4 regions of the Chryseobacterium sp. MMS23-Vi53 genome follow, and region 3 is predicted to be linked to each of the others. Evidence: riboswitches for the same ligand, from Rfam matches in the RefSeq annotation. Region 3 holds a riboswitch; each other region holds the start of a gene.

Region 1 (8,117 bases), 110 kb from region 3:
GAGTTTGTTAATTCTGTGGATTTATCTAAAGTTCAGAATCCTGATTTCTGGAAGTTTGCAAAAGCGGAGTTATTATCCATGATAAAAGATTATAAAGGCAGTCTGGAGCAGATTTCAAAACTTGAAAAGTCTTTACCGCAAGATTCAGAAATTCGGACTAATCTGGAGCAGATTAAAGTATTGAATCTTTTTGCCAATCAACAATATGGAAAAGCGATTATACCTGAAGTCACAAAAGATATTATTCTTAAAAATAAAAATGACAAACGTTTCATTTTTGCGCTCGGAAGAGAACTTGAATATCTTGGAAATACCGATGATGCAGCTCTTTTATATGCTTCATTAGACGAAGAGAGATTGGAAAATGATTATATGAATTATAATTATATTTATTTCAAATCTTTAAAAGATAATAAGTACACTTACGAAGATTATTACTGGAATTATTTTAATTATCTGGATGCCGTTTATACGTCTGAACAGGTTTTAAGTTTCATAAAGAAAGTTCAAAGTTTAGACGGGAAAACTGATTTATTTTCTCAAAATTTCACAATGAAAAAAACAGCGGTTAATGCTTTGTATGATTTATTGGGAACAAAATATTTAAGACAAAATAAGCTCAAGTCGGCGTTAAATACATTTCAGAAATTGGGTGAAGATTATTATGATATTCAGTATTCTCTTTGGGAAAAAAATGGTAAATACACATACGATCATAGTACTGTTATTTTTGATGACAATCCTTTTTATCAGTTAAAATACACTCCCGATTTTGTCCCTGAAAAAGAAGAATTCAGAGTAAACAAAATTACGATTGTGCAAAAACTGATTGAATATATTAAAAGAGCCAACAATCCAAACGAAAAAGACCGTGATTACTATTACTTTTTGATAGGTAACTGTTATTACAATATGGCTCAATATGGCAATGTCTGGATGATGAAGAGGTATTTTCTCAGTTCATACAGTAATTTTTCCATTCGTGAAGATAATGAAGAGTTTAATTCATCTAATCTGGCAAAATTCTATTATGGTAGAGCGCTGGAAAATGCAAAAACAGATAAATTTAAAGCGTTATGTCTGAGAATGCAGGGAAGATGTGAAAATAACAGACTTGAGTTTGAAAGAGAGAAAACAGGACAGTTTCCCGATGATTCTCTTAATACATATTACCGAAGACTGAAAGAAGAATATCCTCGTCAATACAATGATATGATGAGCAATTGTGATTCTTTCATTTCATATTTTAAAGTAAGAAGAGAAAGTTAAAGACAAAAAAATCCGGACAGTTTAAAAAACCGTCCGGAAAAAAAACACAAATGATGAAAAAAAAATAAAATTTATATAAACACCGAAGTGTAAATTTATTAGTTCCAGTAAGCGCCGTTAGTACCTTTTCCTGCTGTAAAAGTCTTAAGTAAAGATCCTGTTGTTGAATATACGCTGATTTTACTATCTTCCGTAAATCCATTCGCATCTGAAGTATAAATTCTACCGTTTACAACACTGAATCCATATAAATTAGAATAAGGATCAACACTGTTTGCAACAGTAAATAATGGAGTAGTAGGAGCGGTTGTAGCCGTTACATCCATTGTGTAAACTTTAAGACCAGAAGTAAAATATATTTTCCCGTTTTCGATTTCAAGATTCGTAGCATCTGTGATACCTGTTAAAGTATATGTTTTTGTGATGCTTCCTGTGTTTGAAATTTGATAAATGTAAGAATCTGTAGTACCTGCAGCAATTGCATAAACTGATTGATTGTTTGCAATCATTTTGTTGATGTTTCCACTAGGTAAAGTGATCGTATTCTGAACTTCGTTGGTTGAAGTAGAGATGTAAGAAATCTTGTTTCCGAAACCAAAAGATGCATTTTGAACAAAAACATAATTTCCGGCTGCCACAATTCTTTCCGCATTATCTGTGAAAGTGATTTTTTTAACGAAAGATAAATCAGAAGCTTTGTAAACACTTACATATTTATCTCCATTATATTTATCATTCGTTACATAAATATTGTTATTAGCAAAAGCGATGTAACGAGGAGAATTCAGTTGAGCTGTGATTTCTCCAACTTTTTTGAAATTGTAGCGATTTACAACTTGAATTTTGTTTGAATTATTTAATAAAAGATAAGCATTTTCACCGCTAAAACCGATTGTTTGTAATACATCTCCCAAGTTAGAGCCATTATTAGCTGAAAAAATATTGTCTTGCTTAGTGTTTAAATCTGAACTTACGAAAGTTACATCGGCATTTGGCTTACCAAAATTCCCTTCATTAGAAAGTAAAACCCCGCCTCCGTAGTACATATCATTAGTTGCATTATTGTCATCAGTACAAGCAATATTGAAAAGCAATGCAAATGCAAAAACAAGCGTTAAAAGTCTAGTTAGTTTCATAATATTTTAATTTTAAAAATTAATGTTTGCGTAAACACTGTAGTTTCTTTTCGGTAAAGGATAGTAAGAAACCGTTTGGTAGACAGTGTTTGTAATGTTGTTTATTTTAAATCCTAAAGTGTATTTCTTTAAAAGTGTTGCCGAAATTCCTGTATTTAAAACAAAATAAGGATCAATCGCATCCGCTCTTTTTTCGTCAGTTGTGGTGTAGGTTAATCCATTGAAAAGTCCCTGAGCGTAAACATTCAGGAATTTGTAGCTGTAATTGATATTTCCGTTGGCTTTATGAATCGGGACGTAAACCATCTGATTGCCCGTTTCTTTATTAATGGATTTTGAGTAAGTGTAACCTGCATTTAATTTAATACTATGCTTCCCAAAAGTTTTATGATAAGTAATCTGAGAATCCAGCCCGTAAATTTCAACTTTATATGTGTTAAAAGCCGACCAATAACCATATTGAGTTGGAAGCCAATTAATATAATTTTTAACATCCATGTAATACGGACTTAAAGTCACTTTAAAATTTCCAAAGCTAAATTCATGGTCCATGTCGATATTGTTGGATGTTTCCGGAACAAGATTCAGATTTCCTCCCGGTTGCCAATAAAGATCATTAAAAGAAGGAATTTTGAAGTTTCGAGAAAAACTTGCGCCGACATTGTACCATTTTAAAGGATTCCATTTTCCTGAAAAAGAATATAAAAACGGAGAAGTAAGACTTTCAACAAAATCTTTCTTTGCACCGGCTTCAAAACGAAGGTTTTTTGTTGCGAAATATCTCACCAAACCAGCTACAGAACCCATGTTTCGACTGATGTCTTCGATTCCGGATTGATAACCCAATCCTTTATTTACCTGAAATTCTCCAATAACATTTACATTGATTTTCGGAGTGATGAAATAATTGAAATCATTTCTGAAAATATAATTTTTCCCTTCCGCACCGCTTTCTTTAGGTTTATTAATATCTCCAAAATATTGAAAATTATCTTCTGTATAAGCAGCTTTTAAGCTATTGGAAAAGTTACTTTTATTAATATCCCAAGCCAATAAACTTCTTAAAGTTTGAGATTTATATTTGGTTTTATTTCCGTTTTCTGTAAAAACAGGGTAGTATTGCGAACCATCGAAAATTTGGTTTTGCCATGAAATCGTCTGATGAGGTGCAATTTTGTAAGAAGCTCCAATGTTGATTGAAGTATTGTAATATCTTCCGTTCCAGTTGACGTATTCCTTTTCCGGAACTTCATATTGATTTTGACTGATAAAATAATTCCCCGAAACCTTAAAGCTGAATTTTTCATTGCTAAAAGAAGCTTTCAAAAAATTATTATAGGTATCAAAAGAACCCACTTCCGAATAAAGTGAAGCCTTTAAACCTTTATTAAAATCAAGATTATTATTAAGGTGAATACTCCCACCGATTGCTGAACTTCCGTATTGTACGCTTCCGCCACCGGCTTTTACCTCAAGTTCATCATATCCAAAAAGCGGAATATTATTGATGTCTCCCTGTCCCAGAAAATTGGAATTGATGTTGATTCCGTTCCAGACGAAAGCTGTGTGTCCCGCACTCGTCCCTCTAAAAGAAGGTGAAGAAACAGCACCACGACCATTTTCTTTAATGTAAATCTGAGATTGAAAACGCAAAAGTTCGGAAAGATTGGTGGAATTTTTCTCAATATCTTTTGGCGTTATGGTATTGACTTTATGAAAAAGTTTTACTTTATTCATTTGGCTGTCAAAAACATAAACCGTATCAATTGTTTTCTCCTGTCCGAAAAGAAAACAATTATAAGACGAAAAAAGCAGTATTAAAGATCTTTTTATATCCATTCTATTTCACTTTTCCTCCGAAAGCTATTTTTTTTATAATTGATAATCTTGGCAGGTCTCCTGACTTTCGCTTTTCTACACCTTCCCGTTTGCACAGTGGTTTTTTGTAGAAATTTTGCTTGCGATCTACAGTTGCGGGGACAGTTTGGGATTTTCGCCCAATTCCCTTTTCATTCCAAATGATTGGAAACCAAAATTTTTGCAAAGATAAACTTATTCGTCGGAAATGCAAAAACAAGAAAAAGATGGATGAGGTAAATTTTACTTCATAAAAGTCAATCAATTTTATTGTTAATTTTTAAAATTCACTAAAAATTGACCATTTACCATTCGCATTTTCAGCGGTCGCATTTTCCTAGCCCTGATTGCAGTGAAAATCCTTTTTGAAAAAAAGATTGCAACGGAAAGCAGGAAAAAGCTCCAAATAAAAATTATTATAACTTGTATTTAAAATAAATATTACAAAAACGTAGCATCAAAATAAAAAGGAAGCAAATCCTTAATCGCGTTAACTTTTACTACTTCTTCGTTCATACTCGAAAAATAGAGATCAATGTTTTCGTTTTGTTTAGTTTCGTACTCCATTAAACTTTGTCTGCAAGCTCCACAAGGCGGAATTGGCGGATTTTTCTCATGAAATTCTTTCGGACCTCCCACAACGAAGATCTTTTTAATTTTTACATTCGGGAAATTGGCAGCAATCCAGAAAAGAGCGGTTCTTTCAGCACAAAGTCCGGAGGGATAAGCCGCATTTTCCTGATTGTTTCCGGAATATATTTCACCATTTTCAAGTAGCACCGCGCAACCTACCCAAAAGTTGGAATAAGGAGCATATGCATTTTCGCGAGCCTGTTTTGCTCTTTCGAATAATTCTCTTTCTATATCGTTCAGTTCAGCGCTATTCTTAAAATATTCGTAACTGATTTGAGTTTCTTTTTTCATATATTGTGGAATCAAAAAAGGGGATAAATTTACTTCTTTTTAATGAGGTGGGCAATTATATCTCATTCTTCAAATTTTAACTTAAAAATATTCACAACAAAAATGTTATACACTCCAATCAAATTTAGAAATATTGAGTTGAAAAACCGTTGGGTAATGTCTCCAATGTGTATGTATTCTAGCGAAAACGGTCTTGCTAACGATTTTCATTTTGTTCATTACGGAAGTCGTTCTCAAGGCGGAACAGGTTTGCTGATCGTTGAAGCAACCGGTGTGGAACCTCGCGGAAGAATCACCAACCATTGTATGGGAATCTGGAATGACGAACAGGCAGAAAAACTTCAAAAAATAGTAGAATTTGTACATAAAAATTCCGATAGTAAGATTGGAATTCAACTGGCTCACGCCGGAAGAAAAGGTTCTACTTGGAATAATCTTCAAATTCCGATTGAAGAAGGTTGGGAAACGGTTGCTCCAAGTCCGATTCCTTATCATCCGACGGAAAGAATTCCTCATGTTTTAACGGCTGATGAAATTAAAGAACAAATTCAAAATTTTAAAGAAGCAGCAAAAAGAGCTGTGAAAGCAGGTTTCGATGTTATTGAAATTCATGGAGCACATGGATATTTGGTTCATCAGTTTTTATCTCCGCTTTCCAATATAAGAACAGATGAATATGGTGGAAGTTTTGAAAACAGAATCAGGTTTTTACTGGAAATCGTAGATGCTGTAAATGAAGAATTAAACGAAAACGTAGCTTTATTTGTAAGAATTTCAGGAACTGAATATGCCGAGAACGGCTGGGAAATTGAAGATAGTGTTGCTTTAGCTAAAATATTAAAAGAGCACAATGTAGATTTGGTAGATGTTTCAAGTGGTGGAAATATTCATGGAGTAAAAATTCCTTTATTTGATGGTTATCAGGTTCCACTTGCTTCACAGGTAAGAAATGAAGCGGGAATTGAAACAGGAGCAGTTGGTTTAATTAAAAAAGTGTCTCACGCGGAAGAAATTTTACAAAAAGGTGATGCTGATTTAATTTTTATAGCAAGAGAAATTTTAAGAAATCCATACATTGCAGTTCAGGGTTCATTTGAAATGAACGAAGATTGTTTTTTTCCACATCAGTATTTAAGAGCTAAGATTTCTTCATAATTTTTATATATTTGAGAGCCAAAAACATATATTTAAAATGAAAATAGAAGACTTCATGTTACCCTGTCCAATCAAGAAACTCTTTGGAATAGAGTGTTTTGGCTGTGGTACACAGAGAGCTATTGTCATGGTTTTTGAAGGTAGGTTTGGGGATGCTTTTCATATGTTTCCTGCTGTTTATACCTTGTTGCTTTTTTTCGCAACGGTTTTTCTCAATTTTGTAGATAAGAAAAGAAATTACGGAAATTTACTGATTGTTTTGGCTGGTCTAAATGCCGTAATCATGGTGGTTTCTTACTTTTATAAACATTATTTTATGAATCATTAAAAACAACAAACACTTATAAAAATTAAAACTATGGAACAAAAATTGCCAAACGCACAGACGGTGCTTATTTTAGGAATTATTTCGGTGGTAGGAACTTGCTGCTGTACTGGTTTGATCGGGATTATCTGCGGACTGATTGGTCTTAGCAAATACAAGAAAGATAAATTACTTTATGATGCAAATCCTGGTGGATATTCAGATTTCAATAACTTGAATACAGGACGTATTTTATGTATTATTGGTCTTTGTTTAGGGGGGCTTCAGATTCTTTACTTTATCTTTATGCTCGCAACTGTGGGTTGGTCTGGTTACATGGAGCAAATGCAGGAGCTTTCGAAAATGGGAAGAGGATAATCCTTAAAAAATAATAAAAATCAAGACCGCAATTACAGCGGTCTTTTTTATTGCTTCATAATGAAACTTTATGATAGATTTAACATAAATAAAAACTAACAACTGTTAGATTATAACTAAATTGAAATATAAATTTTCAAAATTAATTTTATGAAAGCAGTACGTTTTTTTGGACATAAAGATGTCCGTGTTGTGAATGATTTGGAAAAACCAAAACCAAAAGGAGAAGAAGTTTTGTTAAAGATTGGTGGAGCAGGAGTTTGTCATTCAGATTTGCACATTATTGATGAAGGTACGGTTGGAGGAAATGTTTTTACGTTGGGCCATGAAAATGCAGGCTGGATCGAAGAAGTTGGCGAAAATGTGACAGGTTATAAAAAAGGAGATGCAGTTTTGGTTTACGGACCGTGGGGATGTGGTCATTGCAAGCCTTGTCAGCAGTCAAAAGAAAATTATTGCGATCATCAGTCGGAAATGGCGTATGGAGGCGGATTGGGATTAAATGGCGGAATGGCAGAATATATGTTGGTTCCTTCATCCCGACTTTTGGTTCCCATTTTCGATCTTGACCCGGTAGTTGCAGCTCCATTGACAGATGCAGCTTTGACTCCATATTCAGCGATAAAACGTTCACTACATAAATTAATGGCAGATGAATTTGTTGTCGTAATCGGAGTTGGAGGTCTTGGTCACGTTGCTTTGCAGATTCTAAAAGAAATCAGCGGTGCTACGATTATTGCTTGTGATGTTACCGAGGACAAGTTGGCATTTGCAAAGGAATTGGGTGCAGCTTTTACCGTTAATTCTAAAGATGCCGATGCAGCCGAACAAATTCAGAAAATTACAGGGATAAAAAAAGCAAAAGTCGTTCTTGATTTTGTGGGCGCAACTTCAACCATCGAATTAGGAACTAAAATTGTGAGCCTTGATGGAGATTTAACGATCGTCGGATTAGGTGGCGGGCATTATCAATACAACATGAGCGGGCTTCCTTTCGGAGTGAGCATGACGAATCCTTATTGGGGATCGAGAACTGAATTGATGGAGGTTGTAGGCTTGGCAAGACAAAAGAAAATCCACATTGAAATTGAAAA
Region 2 (8,117 bases), 1.5 Mb from region 3:
AGAATGAAAGTTTTGAAAAAAAACTTTTTAGAAGTTTTTGATCCAATAGAGTTGGCAATCAATTATTTTCAAGAAGGAGAATTAGACGAGGCTTGCTGGTTATTATTTTTGTATAGTTACATTGGAAAACATCCAAAATATGAATGGAATTTACTTAAGAAAGTTTATTATAAATCTGACACAGATTTATGGAATTGGAAAAATATAAATAATAATTTTGAAATATTTGAAAATTGGCTTGTTGAAAATTTGCTGAAAATTAAAGATAGAGCAGGTTTTGGCGAATATCATAAATATAGTCATTTTGACAATTCTAAAATAACCGTTATGTGTAAAGATATACACGAATATATTAAGTGGGTAAAAGAATCAAAGAATCACGAGTGTCTTTTAGAAAATGCTAAAACATATAATTCCGAGCCATCGAAAGTTTTTCACGCATTATATAAATCAATTGATAACAAGACAAGTTTTAATAAACTTATAAAATTTACGTATCTTACTTTAAACGGTAATCTTGGTATATTTCCTATTAAAGTTGGGCATTCATATTTAAATGATTTTATTTTATCAAAAAGAGGAGCACAATATCTATTTGAAAATAAAAATCGGAAAAAAATCTCTTTGGATAAATTAAATGAACTTTTAATATTATTAAGCGATTACTTAGATTTGAATGAAGGATTACAAATCTTGCAAAAAATCTTAGCGACATGGGGCGAAGAGAAATTTAGAAAAGAACGACAAAGTTTTAAAAAATATCATTAGGCAGTATTTAATGCATTGCATATTTTTGATAAATTACTCACTTTTTCTGGCAAAATATTGTTAAATAGAAATTTACGCATATTAAAAAAAATTTATTAATTTTCTAAAATAAGTACCATTCGTCGTATTTCTATTATACGTGAAAACTATAAATTTCCTATATTCGCGGCAGAAAAATAGCTCTTTATAATATTTATCAAACAATTTAGGTTTTACGTAAGTGAATTAATAGGGAATCGTGTGAAAATCACGAGCTGTCGCGCAACTGTAAGTAACATTTAAAGTTTTTTTCATTAATGTCCACTGTATACTATGTATATGGGAAGGGGGATAAAAACTGTTACAAGCCAGGATACCTGCCTTTTTGTTGTGGCAATGCTTTCGCGGTCTGAAGCTGTGGTCAACTGGATAACCTGAAAAACAAAATAAATAAGAATATTTTTTTCTTCTTCGATGTTCTCTGCCCTTCCCTGTGCATTCCCAGATAAATACTTAAGATATTTTAACTCATGAAAACTTTAAAGTTAATATATGAAAAAAGGAATTTTATTTCTTTTTCCTCTTATAAACTTTTTGCATGCACAGGATTATTCTTATAAAGATATTGTGTGGCAGAAAAGTATCGGAGGAAAAAAATCTGAGTATCTGTATAATGCGATACCAACACCTGATTATGGCTTTTTATTGCTAGGAAGCTCCGCGTCAGAATATCAAGATGAAAAATTAAAATCGAATACGGATCTTGATTACTTTCTATGGAAAATTTCGGAAAATGGAACTGAGGAATGGAACAAAAAATTTGGAGGTGACAAAAACGATTTTTTAACAACTGCAGCTCTTACAAAAGATGGTGGATACATTCTAGCAGGTTTTTCTCATTCGTCTTTATCTGGAGATAAAACAATTAAAAATTATGGTCTTGCAGATTATTGGATTTTAAAATTAAATGCTACTGGTCAAATTATGTGGCAGAAAACTTTTGGAGGAGAAGGAAATGATGAAGCAGTCTCGATAATGCAAACATTAGATGGCGGTTATCTAGTAGCAGGAAATTCAGATTCAAAAAAATCAGGTAATAAAGCAACTTTAGGTTTAGGAGGAAAAGATTACTGGATTATTAAACTTGATGCCTCAGGAGATATTGTTTGGGAAAAAACACTTGGAGGCTCAAAAACAGACGAGTTAAAATCTGTGATTGAAACTGATAAAGGATATATGATCTTTGGGAATACAAATTCTCCTAAAGAAGGAACAAAATCTAAGAATTTCGATACTGAAGTAATAATTCTTAATAAGTCAGGGATAGTAGAAAAATCTGTACGTTTTGGAGATGATGCATTTGATCTTCTGAGCTCTATATATGTGGATAAAAGTGATAAAACTATTCATCTATTAATTAATAGTGAGAGCAAAACAAAAAAAGAACTTGTAATTAATCAACTAAGTCAAGATGCAGATTTACTTAGTACTACAATAAAAAAGGTTAGTAAGGATCAATCTTATAATAGCTTAATTCTCACAAGGAATAAGGAATATCTATTGGCTGGAAGCACAATCAATTTAAAAAAAGACGATAAATTAAACACAATATCTGTTTCAAATTATCAAACAGAAATTATTGATAAAGATTCCAATACTAAATGGAAAAAAGAAATTACAACAAATCCCGGATTCAATTATTTACAAAAAGCAATTGAAACCAGAGATGGGTCCATTGTTTTAATTGGTAATTCTAACACTGAAAATTCAGGAGAAAAAGCAACAAAAGTTTTTGGACAACAGGATTTCTGGATAGTGAAATTAGGAAAAGATATAAAGAGTGAGCCAAGAGTCTCAATAGAAGCTTATCCTAATCCTACATCCGATTTTGTAAATATTGTTATTAACCAAGATTTTAAAAAAGCTTCTGGAAAAGTATTTAATATGGCTGGTCAACTAATAAAGGAATTTTATATTACTCAACGCACTACACCAGTTGATTTGAAAAACTATACTACAGGTATTTATCTTATCACTTTACAAGTTGACGACCTTCAGTATTCTATTAAAATATTTAAAAAATAATTATGAAACTTAGACTTTATATAGTAATTTTTAATCTTTTCTTTTTTTTCAACGGCTATTCTCAATTTAGTTCATACGTAAACATGCCGTGGAATAATACTGATATTAACAATACAAATACATCAGGCTTTATTAATCCAAAAGGAAGCTCATTAATTAATTACCCATTTGGAAATCTATCATTAAATATACCTTTGTATGATATTGATGAAAATCTCCCTCTTTCCTTATCTTACAGTGCATCATCTGTTAAACCAAACGAACATCCGTCAGAAGTAGGATTAGGATGGAATCTTATTGCCGGTGGATCAATTGTAAGGGAACAGAAACTTTTTGCAGATGAAGCTAGTTTTGAGCTAAGTGGCACAATCTATAAAATGGGATACTTTTTTCGAAGATCTACTATGTATAATGGAATGGGATCTTGGGGAACTGAATATGCCGCTTATACTTTAGGTGTTAATGAGAACTGGGAATCTCCGGATGTATTTCATTTTAATTTTCTTAATTACAGTGGAAGCTTTATGATGGATGAGACGGGAGCATTTCAAATAAAATCTGATACTGATTTTAAGGTTGAATATGTTGTCGAGAAATTTAGTGATTTTCCTTCTATGTTCCAATCAACACTCGGACAATACACAACTATAACAAAATTTAGATTGATTGCTCCAGATGGAACGATTTTTACTTTTGGTGGAGATGAAAATGCTATTGATTATACAGCTAGAGGTCCAGTACCTTTTACCAATATGCTGCCTTTATCATCTTCAAAATGGAATTTGACACAAATAAAACGCTCAAACGGAAGTACTATTAGTTTTAGCTATCAAAGGCTAGATCCACAAGTTAAAATTAATGTTGTATTTGAATATCTTAGCAAATATTATCGAAATAAAATTCCATGGTTTGATAATGTGACTGTACTTTATCCAACATTCATTTCTGGAATTAAAAAGGATAACATTTCCATTGCTTCTTTTTTCTATAAGAACTCGAATGAGAAAAAATATGCAGAAACTGTTATACCAAACTATCCAAGTGGTTATGGAAATATAACTTCAGATATGATTAGTATGAGGAACTATCAATGGAGTCAATGGTTTTTGATTAATTCTTATGATGATATTAAATGGAATCAATTAGACAAGATTACTATTAATCCACTGAAAATCGATTATGTTTTCAATTACACGAACAATCCAAACGAAAGATTAAAATTGCTTGGGATCACAAAGAAATATAATTCGGCATTACAGAATGTCCTTGCAAAAGATGAAAATTATGTTTTATCATATAATAACAATCTATTTCCGGATTATTTTTCTGGACATGGAGATCATTTAGGTTATAACAACGGTCAAAATTATAATTTTGTTTTTACAAATGATTTTTTATTACCAAATAAGCCTCTTGAGACATCAGCAAATGAATATGCTAGCTCAAGAAATCCAGATTTAACGGGTAACTTCTTATATGCGGAACTACTTACAGCTATTCAATATCCAACGGGAGAAATAACTAGATATGAGTATGAACCACATTCTGTATCGCATACAATTGCCATTGGGGCTGGAATACATCCAAATTCTCCTATTGTACCTTTTAATCCGGGAGGGTTTAGGATTAAGTCTATTTCATATTATGATAAAAATCAGTTTGTTAAAAGAAAAACGCTTAAATATCAGAAATTCTACGGTCCAACATATCCAAACTATCTTAGCTCAGGTATTCTTTCATCCATGCCTAGATATTATGAAGATCTAAAAATGACAAATGTAACAAAACCTGAATTTTATAATCAGCCTATGAGCATATTTACATCTAATGGGTTACATCATTCGTCAAATACTTATGGGAATTATGTCTTATATTCTAAAGTTTATGAAGTTGAAGAAAACTTAAACGGAGAAAATATAGGTTACACAGAATATTCGTTTACTAATTATGATATTGATAGGTGGGCACAAACCCATATGGATGAGGGTGGAATGGGTATTCTTAATACTGAATACCATCCATATTCGAGTTTAAATCATCAATCTTTAGGTAGGGTAAATGATACTTATTATAATCCGATCAGTTCAAATGAAAGTCAAAGAGGAAAACTTATTGACAGGAAAATATATGATAATACAGGTAAGCTTTTAAAAGAGTACAATTATAAGTATACCAAGATTGGCGAAAATTTCACTAAGCAACTTTCAATATTTAGAACACCAGATGACAGACCTGATCCATGGACTCAACTTAATACATTTCTGTTAGGGGGGTTTTTTAAAGGATATAATTATAAATATTTGGTAAATGAAGAGAATGAGATAGATTATTTTGATAATAACAGAAGTGTTTCAAAAAAGAAAACTTATACTTATGGTCAGAATTATCCAAATAATTTGATGTCGTTAAAAGAAGAAACGAATACTGGTGAAACTTCTACGGAATATAAGTACGCAATTGACCAAAGTAATCAGTTATTGATAGATAATAACATAATCAAAATTCCAACCGTTCAAGAAGTAAAAAAAGGTAATCAGTTAGCTTATAAACACGAAATAATTTATGGCAAAGATGCTTCCACAAATAATTTAGTGCTTCCTAAAGAGATTCGTTACTATGATAACAACAATGTCTTAAGAGATAAAACTTATATAGATTTATATGATACAAAAGGTAATATCTTACAATATAGAGAAGGAGAGTATGGGTTGCCTATAACAATTGTTTGGGGGTACAATAAGGTACATCCAATTTTAAAATTTGAAGGTGCATCTTACAATAATGTTCAAAATTACATAGGAAATGCAATTGCCATTACAGACAATATTGCAATGGGAGGAAATATTATTCAGTATAAAATAATGTTAATGCAAGAGTTAAAGTCAATTATAAATAATTCAAATCTAAAACAATTTAGAATTACAGGTTTTACTTATGATTATTTTGCTGGTGTCACCAATGTTATTGAACAAAATGGAGCCGTGAAATCCTATGAATATGATAAGGCTAACCGTCTAATTAACATCTTCAATAATAATAATGAATTACTTGAAAGTTTTAAGTACAACTATAAAAATTAAAACTTAAACAAAATGAAAAATATTTTTAAAATATTCACATATACTTTAATTTCACTGATCAGTATTAATTTTTCAGCTCAGACTGATACTGAAAACTATACAAAGTCGACTAAATGTATCACTGTAGATTGCAGCCAAAAAAAAGAAAGTATAATTTATTTTGACGCTTTAGGTAACCCAAAAGCATCTATATTTATTGGTGGAGGAAATAATGCAGGTCAAAGTTTAGCAGGGAAAAATGAATTAGATGCTTTCGGACGGAAGAAAAAAAACTATTTACCAGGAATTGTAAGTACAGGATTAAATTTTCCTTCAAGTATAGATTATAGTCTGTATCCAGAAATTTCCACCTTTGATGAGATAAAATTAGAATCTTCTCCATTGGGGAGAACTATTTCAAAAGCAGAACCTGGTGATGATTGGAAAATGGGAAGTGGTCATGAAACGAATTTTGTTTATGACACTAATTTAGCAAATGAGGTAAGGATGTTCAAAGCCGCTACTCAATTTAATGCTACTTTTCAAATTTATGATGTTTCACTAACTAACAACTATGATGGTAAATTCTTCTATGATGCAAATGTATTGTATAAGACTTCAATATCCGATGAAGATGATAATGTAACTATTGAGTTTAAAGATAAAGAAGGAAAAACGATTCTTCAAAGAAAGGTTTCGGAAGATGGGAATGTAGATACTTATTATGTTTATGACATATTCGGGAATTTAGCATTTGTTTTATCTCCAAAATTGTCTGATCTTGCGGGTAATCAGGCTTTGTTAAATGATAGTTTATTCGAATTAGCTTATCAATACAAATATGATAGCAAGAATAGATTAGTAGAGAAAAAAATGCCTGGTAAAGATTGGGAATATATAGTATATGATAATCAAGACAGAGTTGTAGGGCTTCAAAATGCAGTAATGCGTCTAGATAACCAATGGCTCTTTACAAAATATGATAAGTTCGACAGAGTGGCTATTAGTGGCTTAGTTGTGGTTAATGGATTAAGAGCAGAAATACAATCTAATGTTTCCGCTAATATGGGGGCTAATAATATTCAGAGGTCAGATACAGGATACAATCAAGATAATATTATAATTTATTATACAAATAATGGATTTGGAGCAGACGGCTCAGTAATTACAATAAATTATTATGATAACTATCCGATGACTGTACCGGAAGGAATTCCTTCAACTATTTTGCAACAAGAAACCGCTTCTGGGAATCTGTTAAATGGTTTATTAACACAAACAGTCTCTCGAGAACTGGGAACAAATAAATTTGAGTATAAACATTTACTATATGATAAGAAGAATTTTCTTCCTGTTCGTGAATATATTGTGAATACTTTGGGAGGATATACCGTTTCTGATAAGAAATTTAGTTTTAGTGGTAAATTATTGAATGAAATAATAAGACACAAAAAAACCGTAACAGATACTGAGATTGTTACAAACGAGGAATTAAGTTATGACTACTATGATCGATTAGCACAGCATACCCATCAGATTAATAATGAAGCCAAGGAATATTTGGTAAGAAAAAAATATGATGGATTAGGTAGATTATCAGAAGATTGGGTTGGCAATAACTTACCATCATCACCCCTACAAACAGTAAATTATAATTATAATATCAGAGGTTGGCTAACGAATGTTAATAACGTTGATGATTCACCATCCGGAGTTTATGGGGATCTTTTCTCATATCGATTGGATTATAACAATTCTTTTTTAGGAGAAAATAAATATGATGGGAATATATCTTCGTCGATTTGGAAATCGTCGACAGATGAGATTCCAAGAGGTTATGCTTATTCATATGATAAAGTAAATCGCTTACGAGATGCTGTTTCTTATAATCTTGCTTATGGAATTGTTAATGCCTATGCGGAACAAGTAAAAGGTTACGATAAGAATGGTAATATTACAGGTTTTATAAGAACCGGAGACTTTGAAATAAAAAATGCGAACTTGATAGATGATCTGACATACATTTATAAAGATAATTCAAATAAATTATTGAAAGTTATTGATGACAGTAATCAGTCATCTGGGTTTTCTGATGGAACTAATTTGGATGATGATTTTGGATATGATGACGGAAACCTAAGTAAGGATCTTAATAAAGGAATAACAAAGATTAACTATAACTATCTAAACCTACCAACTGAAGTTATATGGAATAATAACAAGAGA
Region 3 (8,117 bases):
AAAAGAAAAAGGAATTATCATTACCGATCATCGTTATCAGGATATTTTGAAGATTTCTGATGAAATTTATCTGCTTGACAATAATTATTTAAAACAAATTAAAGATTTAAAAGAATTGCAACAGCATAATTATCTTCCGAAAAGTATTTAATTTATATATTTGAACTGTTAAAAAATTTTTATGATGATTTCCGTAAACAAAGCATTTTATTTATCTGTTTTCAGTCTTTTTTCTTTGGGTCTTGTAAAAGCTCAGGATAAAGTTCCTTTTGGTGTTGTAAAAGCTGAAGAAGGCTATGCGATGGTACGTGTTCATAAAGATAATTACAGAAAAATCATCGATAAAATTCGTATGAAAACAGGAGATGTTTTCATTTATGATAAACCGGCGCCGGGAGAAACAGAGTGGCTTTGGATCAAATATCCTGATAGAGATTACGATAGCGAAAAACCTTTCGAAAGGTACGACAGCATTAATAAAGAAGGGATGGTGAACAAAAATCGTGTTGTTTTTGTTGATAAACTACCACAATTTACGCCTTCAAAATCTAAAAACGGAAGATCATTAATTTTTACCGATGATACCAATCCTAAAATTCCGGGAAATCAAAGAACCAAAATAATCATCGATGTTTATCCTTCGTATGCAAAACTTAAGAAACAGGAAAAAGATGCTGAAGGAAATATCATTAAACTTGATAAAGTAAAGCCTTGGGGAATTGGAAAAGACCTTCCTGAAGATTTAACGGAAATTAAATCCATCAGAGTTCAACAACCGGGAAGAGGTTCTGTTTTTGTAAGAGACGCAATCAAAAATATGTTTCAGCCTACAATGGATTTCAGCAATGTTGGTGTTACAGCGATCGACAACGATCATATTTTCCTTTATATGATTAATGGTTCTGGTGAAAACCGATACACTACGATTTGGACAATCAAGCAAGGAAAAGTTGAAAGTCAGATCATTTATAAAAATCCACGATAATTCGTCAATAATCATTATTTTTGTAACCGAAAAGTGAATAACTTTTCAGGAAATTGGTTCTGCTTAACCGCAGATTAAAAGGGAATCGTGTGAAAATCACGAACTGTCGCGCAACTGTAAGTAACTAAAGTCTTTATCACAGATCCACTGTCTCTTGCCTAAATAGCGGGATGGGAAGGAGATGAAGATGTTACGAGTCAGGAGACCTGCCTATTTTTTAAACAAAAAAACTTTCGCGATTTGAAGTTTATTGATCTAATGGATGTTTCAGGGATTTCTCGGATTCCTGTCATTGTTCTGTTGTTCCGATCTATTTCATTTCGCTTTAATTAATAATGAAATATGACTACAGAAGAAAGAATTGAAGCATCGGAAACCAGAATCTTTAAAGCAGTTTTCCCCAATACAACCAATCATTACGATACTCTTTTCGGAGGAACGGCGATGCAACTCATGGATGAAGTGGCATTTATTGCAGCAACTCGCTTTGCAAGAAAACGTGTGGTAACGGTAAGCAGCGATAAAATCGATTTTAAAAGATCTATCCCCGCAGGAACCATCGTAGAACTGATCGGAAAAGTAGTACACGTCGGAAAAACGAGTATGAAAGTAAATGTTGAGATTTTTACGGAACAAATGTATTCTTATGAAAGAGAAAGAGCGATTGTCGGAGATTTTACGTTTGTAGCAATTGACGAATTCAAGAAACCAATCCAAATACTATAAATGAAAAGGTTCCGGCGGCTTCGCCGCCGGAACCCTTATTTTTACAATGTTTTTTTAAAGCAGTTTCGGCGGGCTTAGCCCGCCGAAACTTTTTATTTTATTTATTTTTATCTCCCATAGATTTCAAGTTAATATGAAAAACTATTTCAAAACCTTCTCAGTCTCCAAATTTCTAATCAATAAATGCTGAAACGCCTCTCCCATTTCATCCGAAGCTCTCACAATTGCATTTTCAAGCATATTTCGGATTTGTTTTTCTGTAACTCCGGCTTCCGTCCAGCTTTTTCCTGAAGTATGAGAATTCAGAATAAAAGGCATAATTCTGTCGATCGCACAGGCAAAAATTGCATCAGGAGTTTGTTCCTCTTCAAATTCCAGCCACATATTGAAAAACTCTGTTCTCAATGGTTCATCCAAAATTCCGAAAATCTTTTGAGCAGAAGCTTTCTCCCTTTCAAACTTTCCGACCATTGCAGCTTCATCAAATAAAAAAGTATCACCCGCTTCAATTTCCACCAAATCATGAATAGACAGCATTCTGATGACTCTTAATAAATCAATATCCGCTCTGTTTTTTGCGTATGGAAAAAGAATCTGGGCCAAAATAATGATCTGCCACGAATGTTCAGCCGTATTTTCCCTTCTTGAATCATCGGCATTATAATTTCTTCGCTGTACATTTTTCAGGGCATCAACTGCCAGAATAAAATCAATCTCCTTTTGTATTTTCATTGTTAATTTTCTTTATAATATTCGTTGACCGGATATTCTTTCGTGTTCGTAATCCATTTATCATCTATAAATTCACGTTTTGTCACCTTCACTTTTTCACCGCCGGTTGCATCTTCTTCCAATTCATAAACTTTAAATAAACCACGTTGCGGCAGCACAGAATATTCCGTCGTAATATGCCAACAACATCCTGATTTAGAATACGTAATTAATCTTTTTCGAGCAGAATCGGTATTAAACATTCCTAGATTTTCGTGAGCCAATCCTGTTAATTCTTCGCTTAAAACGAATTGCTTTTTAGTAATATTAAAAACATAAACATCGTAAGAAGGTCCACCGTAACCACTTTCGTTTCCGTTTCTGATGGCGATATCTTCCGTTCCGTCAAAATTAAAATCGTCAAAAATCAACGGACTTTGTTCATCGTATAATCGAATGATATTCGCTGTCGGTTTCTGATCTTCATTTAGATAAAAGTTTAAATTTTCTGAGGTCAGCGTCTGAAATTTTTTCGAAGTCTTTTTATCAAACAATTCTATCGAAGCCTTTCCCTGGCATTCTTCCTTACTGCAATTTTCAACATTAATTTTAACATCATAATTTTTGGATGCGTCTTTTAATTCAAATTGTTGTTGAGCGAAAACAGTCGTTCCCAAAAGAACAAAGGGTAATAAAAATCGAGAATGTATCATATGTGTATTTTTTAAATTCTGTAAACAAATTCTGTGCAAAAATACAGCTTTTGATTTAAAGCTTTTGGGTTGATATTTTTTTAAGGAGCTATTTGATTCATTGCAAGGCTATTTTTTATTTGGAGCTTAATCCCGCTTTCCACTGTATCTTTTTGGTTACGACTTCCGCTTCGCTCCAGCCACAACCAAAAAGGATGTCGTTCCAATGGTAAGTTTGCATTAAGAAAAACCGATTTATAAATTAGTTAAAAAAATTAACTTTAAGAAAAAGCAGCAGGATAAAGACAGACGTTCAATTGATAGATAGATATCGCCCCTGATTTTATTCCCCTGCTGCTGTTTTCTTCCAAATCCGGATAGAACATTGTTGGTAATAACTTTTACCATGATGGATCAGAAGAAAACCTCTTTATAAAAAAGATTTATGATGGCAAAATTATCAAAAAAAGTGATTGGAGTAGATGTAGGGTCTAAGTTTTTTAACGTTGAGTTTTAATGATCACAATGGTCAGGATCAAATTAGTAATATCGAAAACAATCAGCGCTCGATATTATCATTTTTAAAGAAAATATCCTCAGATGATTATTGTTTTGTTATTGAAGCTACCGGTAATTACAGTAGTAGAATTCTTCATTTTTCTTTGGGTAAAGATTTTAAATCCAACCTTATAAACTGTATGTCTGTCAAGCATTTTGCAAGGATGAAAAATATTATTACAAAAACTGATGCCGAAGACGCCAAGTTGATCAGGCTTTATGGTGAGATGTTCCGTCCTGAGAATTACATGCCCAAAAGTATTGAGATTGAACATCTTGACCAAGAGATTAAACTGTTGAATGATTTGGAAGAAGAAAAACGCCGATATGCTGTAAAACTAAAATCGCTTCGTTTTAATCCTTACCTAAATCCAGATACAGAAAAGCATTATGAAAGGAGGTTGAAACAGTTGGAAAAAGAAATCAATGAAGTTGAGCAACGCCTTCCAAAACTTCAGGATGAAGAGTTTAAGGAAGTGAAGGATTTAATACAAAGTGTATCGGGAATTGGCGAAAAGACTTCATTACAATTAATGGCAGCAACTTCCGGTTTTAAGAATTTTGAATCTGCAAAGTCATTGGTTAAATATTTTGGATTGGCTCCCAGAATTTATCAGTCTGGAAAAAAATGTTATTCTCCGGGAAAGTGCAGAACCTCTAAAACTCATATCAGAAGTCTACTGTATGTTTGCTCGTGGACCGCAATAAAACACAACGTTCACTGCAAAGAACTTTATTTAAGATTATTGGCCAAAGGCAAACCTAAGAAATTGGCATTGATTGCCGTTTGTAATAAACTCTTAAGAATCTGTTTCGGTGTGGTCAAAAATAAAATAGCTTATCAAGCAGATTATCAGAAAAACTTTAAAATTTTAACTTGAAGAATTTGCATATTAACATAGAACATCGGGGCTAGAACAGCACTTTGTCGTCATTGCGAGGAGTGAAATGACGAAGCAATCTCTATAAATTTTATGTTTCAATTTCTAAAGATTGCTTCACCTACGGTTCGCAATGACCCAAAACTTTTCTCTAATACTACGCTTAGATTCCTCCGGAATGACAAACACTGTGAAAAAGAAATCAAAAGAAAAAGTAACAAACATGATCAATAAAATTTCAAATAATTTAAACCATAAGTCGTACTTTTAATGGAAATATTCTACATGACTTCAAAATTCAATTATCCGACAGAAATAAAAGGAACAAGAAAGTTGTATTCATTATTTAGAGGGGTGAAGGATCCTCTAGAAGTCATCAGCGGAAACCACAAAATTGCAGGGGATAGTTATTATATTAAAGCAAGTTTTACCAATAAAAACTTTATTTTTTCTCAGGATAAAGAATTTATTGAATACATTTTAAAACAAAATCATAAAAATTACTTCAAATCTGAAATACAATCCGTCACATTAGGAAAATATCTTGGAAACGGTTTGCTGACAAATAACGGTAAAGATTGGCTCAAACAAAGAAGATTGATTCAACCTGGTTTTAGCAAAGCAAAAATTGCGAATCTGGTTTCCATTATGGAAGAAGAAATTGATGCCGCTTTCCAATCTTTTGATAAAGAACCAGAAATCGATTTATACGATTTATTTCATACGCTGGCTTTTAATATTGTTGCTAAAACCCTTTTCAGTTCAGATATTGATGAAAGTAAGGTGAAAGAATTAGGTAAAATTATTACCGAAGTTCAGGAAGTTTTTGCAAAAGAAGTTCGTTTGCCATTTTACACTCAGATCTTTAAAATATTTGGTGTGATTGGCAAAACAATTGAAAAAAGTAAAAGATCAAAAGCCATTATTCAAAGCGTTTTGGATAAACGAAGAGATTCGGGGGAAGAAAAAAACGATTTGCTGGATATGCTTATTCATACGCGATATGAAGATACACAACTTCCTATGTCCGATGAACAGCTTGTTGATGAAATGCTTATTCTCTTCATCGCCGGTCACGAAACGACTGCAAATGCTTTAAGCTTTATCTTTTTTGAAATCAGCCAGAATCCTGAAGCGGAAAAGAAATTAAAACTAGAAATTGAGGAAGAAGGCGAAAATATTTTCACAACAGAAAGTTTAATGAAAAAATCTTATACCTCCAATATTATTAAAGAGGCGATGCGACTGCATTCTCCGGCTTGGGCAATCGATAGACAGGCTTTAGAAGACGACAGCTTTAAAGATTATTCCTGGAAAAAAGGAACACTAATTATTCTTTATATTGCAGGTTTGCACAGAAATCCGAAGTATTGGAATGATCCAAATTCCTTTATTCCGGAACGTTTTGACGATGAAAATGCAAAGAATTTCGCTTACTATCCTTTCGGCGCAGGTCCAAGACTTTGCATCGGTGAACATTTTGCTATGATGGAGATGGTTCTTATCGTCCGTAAATTCTACAAAAACTACAGTTTTGTATCATATCAGAAAGAATTGGAGAAAAAAGCATTGGTAACTTTAAGAACAACCAGCTTAAATGGAAAGATTATTAAAAATTTAGCCTAGTTTTTCTAAAATCCACATTCATAAAATTCAATAATAAAAATAATTAATCTGATTTTCAATTAGTTACAATAATTATTTATATTTTTTCACTACTTTGTATTGCATAATACCATTTTATTTACATATCTTTGTAATGTAAAATCGAAGCAGGTACATCTAGCTAGGTTCCGAACTTCGAAAATTATATAACTAATTAACAAAACTTATTAAAGATGAATACTGAAAATACCAAAGCGCAAATGCGAAAAGGAATTCTGGAATTCTGTATTTTAAGTCTCATCAATCATCGCGAAATGTATGTTTCCGACTTAATAGATGAACTAAAAAAAGGAAAACTGGATGTAGTGGAAGGAACACTCTACCCTCTTTTAACAAGATTAAAAAACGGCGAGTTTCTTTCATATAGATGGGAAGAATCTACAGGAGGACCACCAAGAAAATATTACCAGATTACAGAAAAAGGTAAATTATTTTTAGATGAACTTCAAAATACCTGGAACGAATTAACAGATTCCGTAAACCAAATCACTCAAATCAAATAAAAACAAAGCTATGAACAAGACACTCTCAATAGGACTCGCAGGTTTTTCTTTTACTATAGAAGAACACGCATATATAAAGCTGAGCGACTACCTGAATGCTCTTAGAAGCTCTCTGGACGCTTCGGAAGCAGATGAGGTAATGCATGACATAGAAATCAGAATGGTGGAAATCTTCAGAGATTCTTTAGGAAAACGTGAAGTAATCAACGATACAGATGTAGAGAAAGTAATCGCACAGATCGGTTCTCCTGAAAAAATCGAAGAACAGGAAGAAGCTTACTATTCTGAAAAAAATACAAAAAGAAATAACACAACAGGAACTGAATATTCTGATAAAAAACAATTATTCCGTGACCCTGAAAGACAAAAAATTGCCGGTGTTTGCGCAGGTCTGGCTCATTACGTAGGAATGGATATTACTGCAATGAGAGCAATCTGGCTGGGAATTTTCATCTTAGGAATTTTCACAGCAGCCGTTTCATCAACGTTGGTTTTCCTGCTTTACATCATCCTTTGGGCGGTGTTGCCAAAAGCAGAAACTGCGGCAGATTTCCTGAAAATGAAGGGAAAGCCTATGAACTTCGACAATCTTAAGAATGAGTCTAATAAGTTGGTGCAATTTGCCAATGAATCTACTCAGAGGGTCGGAGAAATCTATATCGAAAACAAACCATACATCAACAACGCCGGGAGCGGACTTTGGAATGTGATAAGATATATTTTAGGTGGAATCTTCGCTTTAATGTCTATTTCTTGCTTAATCGGAGTATTTGTAGTATTCGGTTTCATGGGAGCAGACAGCGACTTCCCTCCTATCAGCGAAATGAATTTCTATTTCGATAATGATAACATGAGATATGTAATCATGGCATTGATCACATTAGGAAGCTTACTGCCTGCAATGGTTTTCGGAATTTTAAGTATTAAACTAATTTCTCCTAAAACAAAATTAAGAAACACAGGTTGGGTAATCGGGGCGATATTTCTTGCATTGATCTCTTTGGGTACTTATTTTGGATTCAGCATGGCGAAAAAAGAAATGTTCCTGAAAGGTCATAAAGAAGATACAGAAGAAGTTTCTATCAACACACAATCGGACAGTATTTATGTTGATTTCAAGCAAGTTACCATTCCTCAAAACTTTAAAGGATACGATGATGATCTTTATTCTGATAAAGTTTCAGTTTATAAAAAAGATTGGATTCATGTAGATGTTACAAGAAAAGCAGATATCAAAACTCCTTATCTGATTATTAAAAAAGAAGCTAAAGGATACAATCTGCCATTGAATGTAAATGTTCCGGTAGAAATTGTAAACAACAGAGTAATTCTTCCAAACTATATTAAATATCCTTACGAACACAGATTCAGAGATTACAGCATCGATTATGAATTG
Region 4 (8,117 bases), 1.7 Mb from region 3:
AAAGAAAACCCTGCAGGGAGATATTAAAATCAATGGAATAGGAGATATTAATTTAATGGGAATTTATCAGCTAGTAAATTCAAAAGAGAATATTCATCAGTTAAATGGTGGAATTGGTGTAAAAGTTCCACTCGGAAAATTTGATGAAAAAGGAATTTCCGGTGTCAATCCAAGTTTTCAATTAGGAACAGGAAGCTGGGATTATCAAATGGTGTTGAATTATAAATTTCAGAAAAATAAAGTTGCTGTTTTATTAAATACAGATTACACCATCAAAACAGAAAACAAAAAATATTACCGTTTCGGAAATCAATGGAATTATGCAGCCACAGGATTTTACAAGATTCTATCAAACGATAGAATAATTTTCTCCGGAAAGGCAGGTCTTCAAGGTGAAGTTTATGACAAAAACAAACAGTTTGATGAAGTTTTGCCCAATACCGCCGGAAGTGCTTTGTACGGAAAGCTGGGATTTGAAGCATCTTACAAGAAATTCAGTTTGGGAAGTGAAGTGATGCTTCCTGCGTATTCCAATTTAGCGGGAGGAGATATTGAAGCGAAATCTCGTTTTAGTATTTTCCTAAATTTTGGAATTTAGAAAGATTAAGCTTTTGTTTCCTACAGATTACACAGATTCTCACAGATTTTTTTATTGTTGATTTAAAAAGCGGAAAATATACCGCATCATCTGTGGAAATTTGTGTAATCTGAGGGAAATTATAAAATTTATTTTTAAATATTTTTCATTGAAAATCATAGAATTAAATTCAATTTTGATTCTATGATTTATTTTCTATCTTTGCCGCAATCTGGTGAGCTGTAAAAAGCGCTTAAAAGGGAATCCGGTGAAAATCCGGAACAGACCCGCTGCTGTAAGCTCCACAAAACAAGTTTTTGAAGATTATATTCACTGTTTTTTAATGGGAAGGATTTCAAAAATGGAGTAAGTCAGAAGACCTGCCAGAAGATTTAACGTTTGACGCTTTCGTGGAATAAAGCTTAGGACATCACTGATTTTGTGCAGTTTACAACTGTGCTTAGTCGTTGTATTCTTATATCCATTAGCGTCATCATTATTCGAAATGAGCTAATGGTGACAACATTTTTTACATCTCAACTTCAGAAGGTTGTTTGCGCAGTTTTTGTGTTAACAGCTGCCTTTTTATATTCACAATCGAGAAAAGATACCATTAAGGAACAAACAATTGTCACCGTTAATGTCAAGAAGAAAAATTTTAAAGAAATCCTTCCTGCGCAGGTTTTGTCGGGGGAAGATCTGGAAAAACTGAATAGTCAGTCGGTTGCAGATGCGATGAGGTATTTTTCTGGTGTTCAGATTAAAGATTACGGTGGAATTGGCGGTTTAAAAACAATCAATATCCGAAGTATGGGAAGCCAGCATGTCGGTGTTTTTTATGATGGAATTCAATTAGGAAATGCTCAGAATGGAGTTGTGGATTTAGGAAGATATTCCTTGGATGATTTAGAGGAAATCTCTTTGTATAACGGACAAAAAAGTGAAATTTTTCAACCTGCAAAAGATTTTGGATCTTCTGGGTCGATTTATTTAAAATCTAAAACTCCTGTTTTTAAAGGAAATAAAAAAACAAATGTTGTTGTAAGATTTAAAAATAGTTCGATTGATTTATTTAATCCATCTTTTCGCTTAGAACAGAAAATATCGGAAAATATTTCAGCGAGTTTTAGTTCAGAATTTTTACAAAGTGATGGTGTTTACAAATACCGTTATAAGAAAAAATATCCGGATGGAGAAATTGCGTATGACACGATTGCTAAAAGATTTGATTCAGATATTCACGCCAAACGCTTTGAAACAAGCCTAAACGGAACCATCAAAAATGGAAGCTGGAACATCGGAGGTTACGGTTATTTATCAAATCGTGGAATTCCTGCAGCAATTGTAAACAATAGATTCGATGGAAGAGGACAAAGACAGGTTGATGAAAATTATTTCGTACAGGGAAGTTTTAAGAAAAAAATATTCCCAAAATTAGAAACTCAGATTAAAGCCAAGTTTGCTTACGATTATACCCATTATATTGATACAGTTTCGTCCATAAAAATACAAAATCAATATATACAAAAGGAACTGTATGTGTCTTCGTCCAACTTATATTCACTTACTGCTGATTGGGATATTAGTGCAAGCGTAGATTTTCAATATAACAATCTCTATGCAGACTTGGTTAATTTTTCTTATCCTACCCGTTATACAACTTTAGCTGCTTTCGCTACAACGTATGAATGGAAAAGACTGAAATTTTTAGGAAGTGTTTTAGGAACTTTCGTTTCAGAAAATGTTGAAAAAAATTCAAAATCACCGGACAGAACGGAATGGACTCCTGCTGCTTTTCTTAATTATCAACCTTTTGCAGGAAAAGATTTTACAATACGTGCTTTTTACAAAAGAATTTTTAGGATGCCGACTTTTAATGATCTGTATTATACAATGATCGGAAATACATCGCTAAAACCTGAATTTACCAATCAATACAATTTTGGATTTACCTATCAGAAAAGATTTAAAAGTGAAATTTTCCAGAGAATTTATGCTAAAGTTGATGGCTATTTCAACAAAGTCGAAGACAAGATTATCGCAGCTCCCAACGGAAGTATGTTCCGATGGACAATGCTGAATCTCGGCGTCGTTGAAATCTTGGGAACAGATGTGAATGTTCAGGGAGATTTTAAGTTCGGAGAATTAAAAATAAGACCATTATTAAATTATACTTTCCAGAGAGCAAGGGATTTTTCAGATCGTGAAGAGTCTTATTTTGGACATCAGATTCCTTACACACCGTGGCACAGCGGGACTTTTTCCCTGATGTCTGAGTATAAAGACTGGGGTTTCAATTATAGTTTTGTTTATGTTGGTGAGCGTTACGACGTGAATCAGAATAATATTCAGTACAACTATATTCAGCCTTGGTATACACACGATTTATCGATTCAGAAAAAATTCAACTGGCAGTCGCATCAGTTTAAAGCCAGTTTTGAAGTGAATAATGTTTTCAACCAATATTATGACGTGGTGTTGAATTATCCGATGCCGGGAAGAAATTTTAAACTCATTGTAAGTTTTACATTATGAAAAAATTAAACTTTTGTCTCATTATTTTTGCATTTTTTTCGCTGATCTCTTGTCGAACAGATGAATACATTAATCGTGAAGAAACGGAATCCGGACTTGCAGCACCAGAAAATACTGCTATCAAAGGATTTTATCTTTTGAATGAAGGAAATATGGGAAGTAATAAAGCAACTTTGGATTTTTTCGATTACACGACAGGAACTTACCACCGGAACATTTATGCAGAAATCAATCCAAATGTTGTGAAGGAATTGGGAGATGTTGGAAACGATATTCAGATTTATGGAAATAAAATGTACGCAGTGATTAATGTTTCCAATAAAATTGAAGTTCTCGATGCAAAGACAGCGAAAAGAATTAAAACCATTAATCTTGAAAACTGCCGTTACATCACTTTCAAAAACGGAAAAGCTTATGCTTCAAGCTATGCAGGGCCTGTTTCTATTGATCCAAACGCTCCGTTGGGAAAAGTGGTTGAAATTGATACGACTTCTTTAACGATCCAGAGAACAGCGGTTGTAGGTTATCAGCCAGAAGAAATGGAAATTATTGGGGATAAATTATTTGTTGCAAACTCAGGCGGATACAAGTTCCCGAATTATGACAGAACGGTTTCTGTGGTAGATTTAAGTTCTTTTACTGAAACTAATAAGATAGATGTTGCAATCAATCTTCATCATGTTAAAAAAGACAATTATGGCGATTTGTATGTCACTTCAAGAGGTGATTATTATACGGTTCCGTCCAGTTTGTTCTTGGTCGATCCGGTGACAGGAATTGTAAAGAAAGATTTTCATCTTTCGGTAAGCGAAATGACGATCGTAAATGATAAACTTTATTATTACGGAAACGAGTTCAATTACAATACCCATACTTACAAAAAATCTTTCGGAATTATTGATGTAAAAACCGAAGAAATTATTTCAAATAAATTGATCGATCAGGAATATGTGGATGCGATCAAAACGCCTTACGGAATTGCGGTAAATCCAATCACAGAAGATATTTATTTAACCGATGCGAGAAATTATGTCTCAACTGGATTTGTCTACTGTTTTGATAAAAACGGACATTTTAAATGGAAAACGGAAGGCGGGAATATCCCTGCACATTTCACTTTTTTATACAAATAAACTGAATTGAAATATGAAAAGAAATACCACTAAATTTTTAAAAATTGCTTTCACATCACTTTCTCTTGCAAGTGTAATTGTTGCCTGTAAAAGTGATAATGACGAAGAAGATCTCACGTTCAATGGTCTTCAGGATTCTTATACGATCGATCGTTTTAAAGTTTTAAATATAGATCCGAAAACAGGCGGAACTTTCACCTGGAGCATCAACGATTCTATTATTTCTCAAGATTCTCAATTAGATTTTATCAGTCCGGTTGTGAAAACATATCCTTTGACTTTAAAAATTGAATCAAACGGAACGACAAGAACTTACAACTCAAAAATTATTGTGAATCACGAAGCTGGAAACTTTAGTAAATATATTTCTAATGTTTTCGATTTTCGTCCTGCTGTAGGACAATTCATGAATGAAATTCCAGAATATGAAAATGGAGATACCTATGATAAAATGCTTCAAAAGGCTAAAAGTTCTTTGGTTGGAGAAGGCTCTACCATGATTTCTTTAGGCGGTTTCGGTGGATCTGTGACTTTTGGTTTCGATCACACGATTCCGAATATGGACGGAAGAGATTTTAAAATTCTCGGAAATGCATTTTGGGGAAATGATGCCAGTCAGTCTCGTTCGGGATCTTGTGAACCGGGAATCATCATGGTTGCCTACGACCGAAACAAAAATGGAAAACCAGACGAAGATGAATGGTACGAAATCGCAGGTAGCGAATATTTTAAAAATACAACCGTAAAAAATTACAGTATTACATACTTTAAACCCAATGAAAATAAACCGCCCGTTCCAGGAAGCGAGTTTTGGCAAACCGATGTAGAATATCTGAAATGGGAGGATAATCTGGGGAATTCGGGATATAAAACAAAAAATACCTTCCATGTCCAAAGCTACTATCCACAGTGGCTTTCGGGGACTTCGTACACGCTTGCCGGAACAAAACTTCAGAACAATTTTTATGATCAAAGCGGAACGGGCGATTATTGGGTAGGAAAATCCTATGACTACGGATATGCGGACAATGCCCCGAATAATGATGACGCTTCCAATATTGATATTTCCTGGGCAGTCGATAGAAACGGAAAGCATGTAAAACTTCCGGGAATCGATTTTGTGAAAGTTTATACGGGAACCAATCAGGAAGCGGGATGGCTTGGAGAAGTTTCTACGGAAGTTGCAGGAGCGTATGATTTACGACTTAATTAAAATTCAATCTAAATGTTTATAATTAAATTAAAAATGAAAAAGTTTTATCTTTTAACAATGCTTTTTCTGTTTGCATTTTTTACGAATGCGCAGATAAAAGTACAGGGGGTTCCCCGAAATGATATTCAACTGAATTCTGCCAAAAAGAATCACACGGCTAAAAATGTCACGACTATTAATTTTTCTGATATCCAATATTGGGTAGGAACAGGAACAAACGAAGCAGCTTTCGTTGTACAATGGAATGACAGCAAAAATCCGGACGCTCTGGTTTGGGGTTTCAGATGGAACGGAACGGCAACCGGTGAAGATATGCTGAAAGCAATTGCCAGTGCAGATCACAGATTTTTCTCTCTTTTGTATCAGGGAACTCAATTTGGAACTGCTGTCGGAGGTTTTGGTTTTGATCTAAACGGAACCGGAACAAATGCGCTTTACAAAAACGGAAATACAACCTATCCATATTATCCAGTTGCAGGCATTGTAAACACAACCTCTTATGATTTTGATGATTATACTTCTGCAGACGCAGCAGATCACTGGCAGTCGGGTTGGGCAACCAACGGATATTGGTCTTATTGGGTAAAAGATCCTACAGATGCGGATTTTGGATATTCCGGAGTAGGTGCAACTAGCAGAACTTTGACGAATGGTTCTTATGATGTTTGGAATTACAACCCTTCTCTTAATCCAGTTGCGATTGCTCCTACATTTACAGCGGTTTCGCCTTATGTAGCTTCAACAAACTTTTCAGCAGGATATTTTATGGTGAATGAAGAGTGGTTTGGTCACACTAATGGTTCTGTTAATTTTATTGATTCTAATGGAAACGTAAATTACAGAGTGTACAGCAATGCCAATAACAATCAGGCTTTCGGAGCTACAACTCAGTATGGAACAATCTATGGGGATAAATTTTATTTTATTTCAAAACAAGCTGCAGACGGTGGAGATACTCAATACACTCCGGGTGGAAGATTGGTTGTTGCTAATGCGCAGACCATGCAGAAAATCGCTGGATTTAATAATATCGGTGGAGGAGACGGGAGATCTTTTGTCGGGGTAAATGAGCATAAAGGTTATATCGGAACATCAACGGGTATTTTTACTTTTAATATTGATAATATGACGATTGGAAGTTTGATCCCCACAACCGGAGGTGGAAGTGCATACGCAGGACAGATCGGAAACATGATCAGAACTTCTCAATACGTTTATGCAGTAAAACAATCGACTGGAGTTTTGGTGATTAATCCCAATACAGATATGGTGGTTGCGACAATTGCAGGAGCTTATCACTCGGTTGTTCAGGCGAAAGACGGAAGTGTTTGGGCGATTCAGGATCAGAAAGTGGTGAATATTAATCCATCAACTTTTGCAACGACAGCTTACAACATTCCTACAACAAAATATTTAGGATCTTGGGAAGCTTGGAACGCAGGAAGCTTCACAGCAAGTAGCCAGAATAATACTTTATATTGGATCAATTCTGTTAACAGTTTCGTTTCCGGAATTCAGATCGTGAAATTTGATGTAACAAATAAAACTTTTAATGAAAATTTTGGTGTGCTTCCTGGGCAGACTGGAACTTACAAACAAATTCCTTACGGAGCAGGTTTAAGAGTAAATCCTGTAACAGACGAAATTATTGTAAATACAACGGAAAGCGGTTACGGAGCACATTATCAGAAAAATTGGATTTATACGTATAGCAGCAGTACAGGAGCTATTACCAATACAAAAATCTTAAATGATTATTACTGGTTCCCTGCAATAGCGGTTTTCCCGGATAATAGTTTACCAACAATAAATAATACTTTGCCAACACAAGTAAATGCAAATTCTGTAATAACAATTGATCTAAAATCCGTAATTTCAGATACAGATAATTTATCGGCTGCAATCGTGAAGACTGTGAAGTCAAACAACAATCCGAATGTAGTTTCTGCAACAATCAATACAAATGATGAGTTGATAATCACTCCGCTTGGAAACGGAACGGCTGATATTGTAATTAGTTTTAATTCAAACGGAAAAGTGGTTGAAAAAACGGTAACAGTTACAAGTTCAACTTCAGTATTGGCAACAACTGAAGTGAAAAAATTAGAATTCAGTATTTATCCGAATCCGGTGACTGATATTCTTAATATTCGTACTCAGGAGAAAGTTTTAAACGTTTCTGTGTATGATATGTCTGGTAAATTGGTTAATGTACCGTTCAGCAATGGACAGGTAAGTGTAAGTATGCTTCCGAAAGGGGTGTATATCTTAATTGCAAAAACCGAGAAAGCAGTATATCAGCAGAAATTGATAAAAAACTAAATCTTTAGTAGCATATCCTAATTTTGTTTGCCTCCACCTTTTGCCTTTGGTGGAGGCTTTTATTTGTTTTAAATTTATTTTTTAAGATTTGGTAAAAATGCCGTAATGATTCCCATTAATGGTAAAAAAGCACAGATTTTAAAGACATATTCGATACTTGTATCATCTGCAACTGCGCCTAAAACGGCCGAACCTATTCCTCCCATTCCAAACATAAATCCGAAGAATAGCCCTGCAACCAAACCGATTTTATTGGGCAAAAGATCAGTTGCAAATACCAAAATGGCAGAGAATGCAGAAGCGATAATTAATCCAATGATAACCGCAAAAGCAATCG

The links. Region 3 has a riboswitch for cobalamin ahead of ACKX2A_RS05965 (acyl-CoA thioesterase). Riboswitches for the same ligand answer to the same signal wherever they lie in the genome.
Region 1: it holds a riboswitch for cobalamin, as region 3 does, so the genes downstream of both, ACKX2A_RS06475 (TonB-dependent receptor plug domain-containing protein) here and ACKX2A_RS05965 (acyl-CoA thioesterase) in region 3, are expected to answer to the same signal.
Region 2: it holds a riboswitch for cobalamin, as region 3 does, so the genes downstream of both, ACKX2A_RS12700 (T9SS type A sorting domain-containing protein) here and ACKX2A_RS05965 (acyl-CoA thioesterase) in region 3, are expected to answer to the same signal.
Region 4: it holds a riboswitch for cobalamin, as region 3 does, so the genes downstream of both, ACKX2A_RS13460 (TonB-dependent receptor plug domain-containing protein) here and ACKX2A_RS05965 (acyl-CoA thioesterase) in region 3, are expected to answer to the same signal.

Annotation. Positions count from the first base shown of each region.
Region 1 is NZ_CP180265.1:1,460,805-1,468,921, reverse strand. Features, by position in the region: gene ACKX2A_RS06485 (hypothetical protein) at 1-1,269, shown strand, start outside; gene ACKX2A_RS06480 (YncE family protein) at 1,368-2,405, opposite strand; gene ACKX2A_RS06475 (TonB-dependent receptor plug domain-containing protein) at 2,418-4,244, opposite strand; cobalamin riboswitch at 4,277-4,454, opposite strand; gene cdd (cytidine deaminase) at 4,704-5,186, opposite strand; gene namA (NADPH dehydrogenase NamA) at 5,289-6,341, shown strand; gene ACKX2A_RS06460 (DUF2752 domain-containing protein) at 6,379-6,669, shown strand; gene ACKX2A_RS06455 (CCC motif membrane protein) at 6,700-7,023, shown strand; gene ACKX2A_RS06450 (NAD(P)-dependent alcohol dehydrogenase) at 7,174-8,117, shown strand, end outside.
Region 2 is NZ_CP180265.1:2,843,932-2,852,048, forward strand. Features, by position in the region: gene ACKX2A_RS12690 (hypothetical protein) at 1-41, shown strand, start outside; gene ACKX2A_RS12695 (hypothetical protein) at 4-768, shown strand; cobalamin riboswitch at 959-1,147, shown strand; gene ACKX2A_RS12700 (T9SS type A sorting domain-containing protein) at 1,300-2,832, shown strand; gene ACKX2A_RS12705 (hypothetical protein) at 2,835-5,912, shown strand; gene ACKX2A_RS12710 (DUF6443 domain-containing protein) at 5,925-8,117, shown strand, end outside.
Region 3 is NZ_CP180265.1:1,348,207-1,356,323, forward strand. Features, by position in the region: gene ACKX2A_RS05955 (ATP-binding cassette domain-containing protein) at 1-151, shown strand, start outside; gene ACKX2A_RS05960 (hypothetical protein) at 182-985, shown strand; cobalamin riboswitch at 1,023-1,214, shown strand; gene ACKX2A_RS05965 (acyl-CoA thioesterase) at 1,328-1,711, shown strand; gene ACKX2A_RS05970 (HD domain-containing protein) at 1,853-2,443, opposite strand; gene ACKX2A_RS05975 (XAC2610-related protein) at 2,446-3,135, opposite strand; gene ACKX2A_RS05980 (IS110 family transposase) at 3,621-4,553, shown strand; gene ACKX2A_RS05985 (cytochrome P450) at 4,824-6,179, shown strand; gene ACKX2A_RS05990 (PadR family transcriptional regulator) at 6,392-6,721, shown strand; gene ACKX2A_RS05995 (PspC domain-containing protein) at 6,732-8,117, shown strand, end outside.
Region 4 is NZ_CP180265.1:3,025,595-3,033,711, forward strand. Features, by position in the region: gene ACKX2A_RS13455 (transporter) at 1-598, shown strand, start outside; cobalamin riboswitch at 794-980, shown strand; gene ACKX2A_RS13460 (TonB-dependent receptor plug domain-containing protein) at 1,091-3,112, shown strand; gene ACKX2A_RS13465 (YncE family protein) at 3,109-4,245, shown strand; gene ACKX2A_RS13470 (cell surface protein) at 4,259-5,458, shown strand; gene ACKX2A_RS13475 (DUF5074 domain-containing protein) at 5,492-7,780, shown strand; gene ACKX2A_RS13480 (MFS transporter) at 7,855-8,117, opposite strand, start outside.